4 regions of the Paenibacillus sp. JMULE4 genome follow, and region 3 is predicted to be linked to each of the others. Evidence: riboswitches for the same ligand, from Rfam matches in the RefSeq annotation. Region 3 holds a riboswitch; each other region holds the start of a gene.
What was found. A riboswitch is a leader RNA that binds a small molecule or an ion and turns the genes downstream of it on or off. The one in region 3 is predicted to bind cyclic di-GMP.
Positions count from the first base shown of each region.

Region 1 (2,200 bases), on a different contig from region 3:
GAGTCCGTCCGCGTTCCGCCCGGATTGCCCTTGGGATAAGGGATATTGTTGGTGAACCCGTGGTAGCGACCACATTACGTTATCGAATCTATGCTGCAATTCAATCACGCGGTTGGTTCCAGCCTCTTTTTGCTCATCGTCCCTTTGATCACACTCGGGTTCGGCTTCATAGGAATGCATCCCATCACAGCGATCACCCTTTTGGCGGAAGCGATGAATCCCCTGGCGTTGGGAATTTCGGCCGAGCACTTGGCCATTGCTTTGGTAGGGGGCGCCGTTATGACGTTTTCCATCGGCCCTTTTAGCGGAACGCTGAATATGTTTTCCGTTATTATCCGACAAGGCACATTTCGAATCGCAGCATGGAACCTTCTATACACCTTAGGTTTTTTTCTCTTTTTGGCACTGGTTCTGCTGGTTATTTAAACGCCCGACCTCCAACGGCAAATGCCCAAAGGAGTTCCTGCTCCCTTGGGCTTGTCTTATGTCCTGTGCCCTGTCCGCCAAAGCACTGCTCCTGCAAAACTATGCATTGTTATAAAGAGCGCTTCTCAATTTCCCTTTAGCCCTTTTCAACGCATTATCGATAGATTTATTACCCACGCCATGCAAGTCAGCTATTTCTTTATAGACCAAACCATCCAGCAAACCCAAAACCGCTGCCCTCTCCAAATGCGTTAAATGCGTTTTTATCAAGTCGAACAACTCATTATTCCTTGCCTTATTCATAAATATTTCTTCCGCCGATGGCGTGAAATGGGGGATGAGTTCATAACGGCTGGTCCTTTCTTGATCGCAGAAAGGACTTTCATCCAACGACACGCTTTGATTTAAAATCTGCTGTTTTTTTCTTAAGGCTGCTTTTACGGCGTTGATGATATAATGCTTGATATGCATCTTCGCGAAACCCGAAAACGCCATTCCTTTGGCGGGGTTATACCTTTTACAAGCGATAAATAACCCGATACATCCGGCTTGATTCATATCTCCCCGCATGAGACCTGGAGCATAATACTTCTTGCTGCAATAATAAATCATCGGAAGATAACGACTTAGCAGAGAGTTGAATGCGCTCTGGTCGCCTTGAATTACACAAGCGGCCAACTCGGCATCCGTGAATTCATCCATAATTGAAGTCATCCTCCTGTTCTTTTGTTGATTTTATTTGCAACCGGATATCATGATCATTGGACGAACCGCCGGAGAGAAGAGAGATTTTCTCTAGCGCTTACGAGGTCGTCCTTTTGGTCTTGAATGTCGGAAATGGATAAAAAAGGACCCCAAAGGGTCCTGTGCTACCCATTGGCAACCCGGCTGTCATAGCTTATGCCTTAGACCCGTGGCTTTGCGTCCTTATCTTTCGATAAGTATGCCTTTATCAATGTCAATATATGAAAACATCTTTCCCGAATAAAAACCGGATAGGGAATTAATACCATGTCCAAAGTAACATGTTATCAAAATAATTGTCAATAAAAACAAATTATCTTTTTAAAATTATACAAATTTCTTATCCGTCATTTGTCCGGCAACAATTAAATAAGACAAGTTGACGGATCTCATTGCCTTATGTAATATAATCGTAATTAAAACAACCCGGGGAGAACCATGACATGGATCAACACATTGAATTGTTAATTGACTTATTCGACAAATATACGGACGAGCAAATCGCCGATTTATCCGACTTTTCTTATGAAGGCCGGAGCATGACCCGGGAGGAGACTCTGGTTGTCGTTTCTACCTTTCGGGCCTCACGCATCGCAAGAGGATATATCAATGGCGGCCGCACAAGACAAAATCAATCCGGCTAGTTTTAATAAACCGGCAAAGGCTGTTCGCAGCTCGTGTCGGTTTATTTTTTAGCATAAAAATGTCAGCTTAGTCAGCAAAAAAAAACTACGGCGGCATGAATAACATACATGTTATTTGAGCCATTGGTTTTCTAAATTTTTAAGATAATTTTGTGGATCGCGTTTAAACCGTTTGCGCATAACACTATCGCTCAACCGGTTATTCCATTTTTCTTTCTGTTTCTTGTAGCTTGTGTAGTCGACCATCCTTAAACGGGCGATTAGGTTTTCCTGTTTAAGTCCATCATCAACGAGCACAACCATCTCACCATTCCGTAAGATGTATTCGTTCCAGTTGCGTAGCCCGGTCATCCGACGGTGTCGTGTCTTCGTAGCTCGGAAGAAGC
Region 1 covers NZ_SGWF01000011.1:499,140-501,339, reverse strand. The annotation lists gene EXW96_RS07630 (amidohydrolase family protein) at 1-44, opposite strand, end outside; gene EXW96_RS07625 (hypothetical protein) at 91-426, shown strand; gene EXW96_RS07620 (sigma-70 family RNA polymerase sigma factor) at 526-1,128, opposite strand; cyclic di-GMP riboswitch class I at 1,302-1,384, opposite strand; gene EXW96_RS07615 (hypothetical protein) at 1,614-1,814, shown strand; gene EXW96_RS07610 (hypothetical protein) at 1,926-2,200, opposite strand, start outside.
Region 1: linked by a shared signal. The riboswitch ahead of EXW96_RS07620 (sigma-70 family RNA polymerase sigma factor) and the one ahead of EXW96_RS14915 (hypothetical protein) in region 3 are both predicted to bind cyclic di-GMP.

Region 2 (2,200 bases), on a different contig from region 3:
TGTTTTCTGCCGCTGCTGTGAGCCGCAACCATTTGTAGCGTACGCGTTAATTCAGGGATGTAGGACAGTTCTGACTGCATGTACTTCAGTCTCGCCTTCCAGTCCTTGTAAGACTTCAGCCATAATTCTACTTTCTCATAGGGGACGGGGTGCTGGGTCAGCGTCATCACAACTCCCTCCTTGCTGTGCATGCTGCCTGAAATTGTTCCGCCAGCCTGCCTGTTAATCGTCATGATTATAGGTTGTTCACGCTCCGTTTTCATTATCATCGTCCCTTCTCTAGTAAAGTGGAGGAAGCAGTAAGGATGCCATTTTTCGCAACTTAAGTCAATTTTTGATTCTCACCTCCTACAAACTTGGTAATAAAATTCCTCTGTAGATACCTGCATTTGTCCACATTTTACCAATAATACATTCGAAAGAGGAGGGTGATTTTTCCCTCATACCAACAGATCATTGGTTGTCAAACCATCGCGAAACGGCTCGAATCGGAAACGAATCGCTAACAGGTGATGCGATCTAGTTGATCGTACAAGCCCCTACGTTTCGCTTTTTCCGCTGCTTCGCGAATGGAAGATACGTCGAATTTGCGAATGATATTGCGAACATGCGTCTTCATTGTGTTAGACGTGATTCCGAGCAATTCTCTAACTACCGGTTGTGTATAGCCCCAACCGATCAACTGCAAGATTTCTTTTTCAGTAGGAGTCAGCATTCGATGCAATTCCCTTCGCTTAACAAGTCCAATTTCATTACGGATGATGGATGCAACATCGGCGTGAAGGGAGGATTGCCCTTGATACGCTTCCCTGACGGCACTTGCGACATCCACATAATTGATCTTGGTAATATAATTGATCGCTCCGGCCAGCATTGCATCCACAATGATCTCGGGCTGGTAGAGTGAAGTCAAGATAATGATTGGCAGTGATTTGATCTTCAACACTTCGGCAATTGTATCCAATCCATCCTGTTGCGACGAATGTAACACCGGGTCATGAATCATTACGTCTAAATCCAATTGCATACTGGCTCGAATAGCCGATTCTTTGTTTGTTGCAATATGAGATATACTCATATCCGGCTCAGCATCGATCAACGCCGTCAACCGTTGTTGCCATACGGGGTCGCTGTCCACCAGCAATACTTGTATCCTGCTTTCTTGCCAGCGCATGACTTCTTCAACTTTTGCAGCATAGCGTACACGCTCCTCCATATATCATCACCTCGTATTCATTCTAGAATCACGACAAAAAGACACGTACCCTCAAACGGCCGTGTCTAGTTTTTCGTAGATGTGAGATTTGTGAGGGTAACCCGGCGATCATTGCAATAGTGCAGAAGACCCGTGGCTTTGCGTCCCAGCCTTTCGATCTGGTTTGCCATTTTTCCTATTATTTCTTCCAAATCATAGCCTTATAATACCATAATTTTTATTTTTCTGGCACCGCCCTAAGTCCCACGTGTTTAAATGTGTTGATATTTGTCGATTCTATATCATTTCATATCGAATGATACAGGATAAACTATAGAAGCGTCACAAATTGTAAGTTCGCGAAAAATTTCTTGATCACACAATAGGTCTAATCAACTACTCGTGGCTCTCACTCTGCATTATTTTTCCGTTGGCACCTCCCATGATTTACATTAGAGTCCAATATGTCAAGGTATCGCTTATGCCCAGCACTATAAATAACACACCCGCAAGTTTTTGTATCCACAACCCCCACCTTTTGGCACGCTTAACAATGACTCGATCTAACCCGAAACCTACAGCAAACCCGGCAATTAGTAAAAACGGCATTGCGGTACCGATTGCAAAAACAGATGGCAACACTACGCCATATGTTGATTGCAATGCCAAAGGCATAAGCGAACCGAAGAACAAAACAAACATTGTTGGACAAAATCCTAGCGAAAATGCAATCCCCATTAGAAAGGCTCCGCTCCTTCCTCCGGTTCGATCGGCCAATTTTTCAAAAAATCCTGCCACTCGAGCCCCAAGTTGAAAAGGAAGCCGAATCCAGCCAAGCAAAAACAATCCGATTAAAATCAATAACGGCCCAAGCAGCTTTCTTGCAAAAGAATATAAAGGGATCATGTCAGTGGATATCTTTTGACCGAAAAACCAAAACAAAGCACCGAAAATACTGAATACAATCATCTTCCCTAATAAATACATGAACGTTTCGGGCCACGA
Region 2 covers NZ_SGWF01000015.1:19,294-21,493, forward strand. The annotation lists gene EXW96_RS16205 (hypothetical protein) at 1-263, opposite strand, end outside; gene EXW96_RS16210 (response regulator) at 503-1,216, opposite strand; cyclic di-GMP riboswitch class I at 1,309-1,394, opposite strand; gene EXW96_RS16215 (urease accessory protein UreH domain-containing protein) at 1,643-2,200, opposite strand, start outside.
Region 2: linked by a shared signal. The riboswitch ahead of EXW96_RS16210 (response regulator) and the one ahead of EXW96_RS14915 (hypothetical protein) in region 3 are both predicted to bind cyclic di-GMP.

Region 3 (2,200 bases):
TGAAATTGGACAAGCCTACGGAAAACGATGTCGTCGTCTCGACCGACAAAGGCATCGATGTGATTCTTCAGAAGGACGAGCCGTTTTTGGACGGTATTCGCATCGATTACTTCTATGTGCCTGAGGAAGGCTTTTCGGTGACCAATCCGGGCAAAGGCAACCACGGCGACCACTGATTGTTTAGCGGGTTCCGCAATGGGTTAATGCAATAGAAAGGAAGCCCCCGTATGGCCAACGATATACGTATTTGCGATAAATGCAAGCATATGAGATTAAAAACGGCTTTGCCCAAGCTGCAGAAGCTGGCCCCCGACGCAGAAATCAAGGTGGGGTGCAAATCGTACTGCGGGCCCTGTTCGCGCTTTGCCTTCATCTTCGTCAATGGCCGGTACGTTACCGGCAAGACGGAGGACGAAGCGATCGAAAAGGCCAGTAAATATGTGAAGTGACTTCATAGCGGATACCTACGCGCTTATGTTCAGGTCAGGTCCTGACCGCAGGTTGCTGCGGGTTTATAAGCGTTTCGGAGTCCGCTTTTTTCTTTATCATCCGTCTTTTTAAGGAGTTAAGTACCTCATCATTTTGGCCCGTATCGTTCCTTATAGGAGAAATTGGGCTGTTATATATTGAAAATAGTTCCAAAGACTCAATGTATTTGGTGAAAATAGGAATTTTGAATTATGTATCTCTTAGGTCTTATCTTTTATTCTTAAGGAAATGAAGTTCATTTGAAGACATTATTCGAGCAAACTCGATAAAGGCAAACCAGGCGAAAGCCTGGGCACGCAAAGCTATAGGGGCTAAAGCGCTGATTCCGGCGCCAAGCCAGCCAGTTGCCGAAGGTAAGGAGCGACGCATCCATTTGCTACTCCTGTACCCGTAGGTTGAGAGTCTCTTTGTTTTGAAAAAGGAGTGGAAACGGATGCAGGGTCAGGATCGGAGCATCATGTCAAGAAAAGGCTTTTACACGAAAGTAGGGAATGATTTCGTAGGCGTGTTTTTGTCGAACGAAGGTCCGAAAATGTTCATTAACCGTGAGGTTTACGAACTGATGGCGCCGTGCTGGGACGTCGAAATGGTTAAGGGGCGCAGCCATCAGATCGTGAATTTTTACTGGCGCGGCGAAGTCAAGCTGTCCGTAAGATGCGAAGCGGATAATGACATATTCATGCCGCTATTCGATTATTTGAGCTGCAGGGAGTCTCTGGTTCGTCACGCCTGATTGCCGGAATAGAAGAATAACCGATATCGCAAAAAGAACCGCGGACAAGGCGAGGTGCCTTTGAAGCGGTTCTTTTTGCATGCTTATATGTCCGGGCTGCTTCAGCATAAACATGGAAAGATGAAGAAGCGGTGCTTAAGACGATCACAGTACGGCAAGGTCCCGAATGTTATTGTTCGGAAGGAGCCGCCGCCTTGTTGCTGCGCCAACCGTATAAACCGCCGGGGGCGAAATATTGGTAAAGACTGCATTCGATGCGGCCGTTGAACAGCTTGCGTTTCTTGTCGGTTTTACGGCCCATATGATGCTCAAGCTGTTTGTTCGGGCTAAGGATGAAGGCGGACCATGTAGGCAGCTGCCCGTATAAATGGCTGAACTGGCGAATAGCCCGTTCCGCTTCACCGTGGTCGCCCAGACGTTCGCCATACGGCGGATTCGTAATGATACATCCGTAATCTCCCCGCGGCATGACCTTGGCAACCGGGAGCACCTGCAGGGTCAGCTCCTTTGCCAGGCCGGCCGCCTTCGCGGCGGCCAAAGCGACATCGATCGCTTTCCGGTCGATATCGGAGCCCGTAATCTGGAGCGGGATGTCATCCTTTACAAGATCGTAAGCTTCTTCGCGGGCTTGAGACCATAATTCATTAGGAATGAGCGGCCACTTCTCGGCGTTGAAGCTGCGTCTTAAGCCCGGGGCCAAATTCCATCCGATCATTGCGGCTTCGATGGGTATCGTGCCCGACCCGCAGAAGGGGTCATAGAGCGGGCGTTCGGCCTGCCACCGGCTCAGCAGCACCAAGGCTGCGGCCATGGTTTCTTTCAGCGGGGCTTCCGTGACCAGCTTGCGGTAGCCGCGCTTGTGAAGTCCGGGGCCGGTTGTGTCCAGCGTCAATGTAGCGATGTCGTTGAGCAGCGACACCTCGATGACGAAGCGGCCGCCGGTTTCGCGGAACCACTCCGTACCGTACCGCCGTTTCA
Region 3 covers NZ_SGWF01000014.1:419,869-422,068, reverse strand. The annotation lists gene EXW96_RS14925 (hypothetical protein) at 1-176, shown strand, start outside; gene EXW96_RS14920 (YuzB family protein) at 228-449, shown strand; cyclic di-GMP riboswitch class I at 750-841, shown strand; gene EXW96_RS14915 (hypothetical protein) at 923-1,222, shown strand; gene EXW96_RS14910 (THUMP domain-containing class I SAM-dependent RNA methyltransferase) at 1,392-2,200, opposite strand, start outside.

Region 4 (2,200 bases), on a different contig from region 3:
AAGGTGGCAACGACGGTGGCATCATTGTTTTTTGCGATCGGCACGGTATCCAGAATATGGTCCGGATGTGCGTGGGTAAGCAGGATGTGCTCCACTTTGATATCCTCCGGATTGGTAGCTGCCAAAGGATTGCCGGAAATAAACGGATCAATGATCAGAGAGTGTCCTTCGTGACTGAGTTGCACGCAAGAATGCCCATGATAGCGAATTTCCATAATGGTTACTCCTCCTTGGTATGGGAATCGGGTTCCTTTAGGACAAGCATCGTATGTACATTGTAACAAAGAACCCGCCATAAACTCAAAAAAAGAAAAACGTCCGCAAGATCATCGGACGGTTCATGGGTGCGCTAGCCCCACCCCTCATCTTTCACGATTTCAAAGGCGGACCGTAAACTTTCCATCCCATACCCAACGCCTATTTGAAAAACCGGCCGGTTCATCCGGCAAAAGCCTTCAATAATGCCTCCCTTACACGGTCTTTGCTGAAGGGCTTGACGATAAAATCGATGGCCCCCATAGAAACCGCACGAATCAAAAGCGCCTGCTGCCCCATCGCCGACACCATGATGACTTTGGCATCCGGGTCCATCGTCTTGATTTCCTTCAGCGCCGTAAGGCCGTCCATCTCCGGCATGGTTATGTCCAGCGTAACCAGATCCGGTTTAAGCTCGGAATAAAGCGTCAGGGCCTCCAGCCCGTTGCTTGCCTCCGCCACGATTTCATACCCAAATTCGATCAGGGAATTTTTGAGAATCATACGCATAAATAAAGAATCGTCTACGATAATAATTTTTTTCACGCCGGATTACCCCCACTTGTATGATGTATGTACGCAAGGATAAGTGGCAGCACGGTCCTATAATGGCAAGTGATCAGTCAAGCTGATTTGTAACACTCGAAAAAACTTGAGATGAGATGCCGGGTCACTAAAAAAGACCTCCCGTTTGCCGTAAAGGAGGCCCGTATCAGACGATTTCCTCCGGTCCTTCGGCAACTGGCTGACGTAGTTTGCACATTAGTCCCTTTAGCATTGCGTCCTTGACTTTCACCAGGGTTGCCTTAGTCGAGTGAACCGATAATCAAATGTATTATAGCATCCTATGGTGAAAATACAAGAGCGAACTCTCGGCCTGAATAAGGTTAAACGTCTCTTCTATTCTTATCTATAATTATACCTGTTCGTTCCAGGCATTGCCACAATTTTGTCAATTTTTATCAGTAAGCTATAGAGCGCCATGATCAATATGAGAATCCCGGATGTTCACTGCTTATGCCGCCTCTGACGTGCCCGTCCCTCTTCAGCATCCGGTTTCATCTTGAATGGGCAGCTTCCTCGGATCGGTCTGTCGCTAATGGGGGTTCAGGAGATAGTGCGGAAATCTCCTTTCTCCACTCCGGAGTCATGTCTATGTTCAGCGCTCCAAGCGAGGGCTCCAACTGTTCAACATTGCGGGCGCCAATGATCGGGGCCGTGATCCCGGGATGAGACATGACCCATGCCACCGCTAATGAAACCGGATGAACGCCATGCTCATCCGCGTACCGGGTGAAGCGGTCCGCCGTCTCGTAATAGCCTGCATCGGCATAACGAAGCTTGTAATTCGCCTGCTCAACGAGCCGCCCCAGTTCAGGCTTTCGGCCGACACCGTATTTCCCTGTCAACAGTCCGCCTCCCAAAGGGCTGTAGGAGATGACGCCCATCCGCTCGGATTGAGCCATCGGTAAAATTTCGACCTCCGCCTGACGTTTCACCAGGTTGTACATCGGTTGAATGCATTCAAACCGGGCAAGGCTTTCCCTGGCTGAAATCCCAAGCGCCTTCGCGATCTGCCAAGCCGCCCAGTTGCTGACTGCCGGATGCAGTATTTTTCCCTGCCGCTGAAGATCGTCCATAGCCCGCAAAATCTCTTCCATATCCGCTTCCGAATCGAAAGCGTGAACGAAATACAATTCGATCCGGTCCGTTCCGAGCCGCTTCAAGCTTTCCTCTACCGCAAGCATGATGTGCCTGCGTGATAAGCCCCGGTCATTGATGCCCTCTCCGGTCTTCCCGTGAACTTTGCTGGTAAGAATGACATCATTGCGGATTCCGGCAATGCACTTGCCCAATATTTCTTCTGCAAGCCCTTTATTATACACATCGGCGCAATCAAAGAAATTTATGCCTACCTCCCGGCATCTTCGGAACATGGCCATAG
Region 4 covers NZ_SGWF01000011.1:542,806-545,005, reverse strand. The annotation lists gene EXW96_RS07840 (metal-dependent hydrolase) at 1-215, opposite strand, end outside; gene EXW96_RS07835 (response regulator) at 439-801, opposite strand; cyclic di-GMP riboswitch class I at 989-1,071, opposite strand; gene EXW96_RS07830 (aldo/keto reductase) at 1,314-2,200, opposite strand, start outside.
Region 4: linked by a shared signal. The riboswitch ahead of EXW96_RS07835 (response regulator) and the one ahead of EXW96_RS14915 (hypothetical protein) in region 3 are both predicted to bind cyclic di-GMP.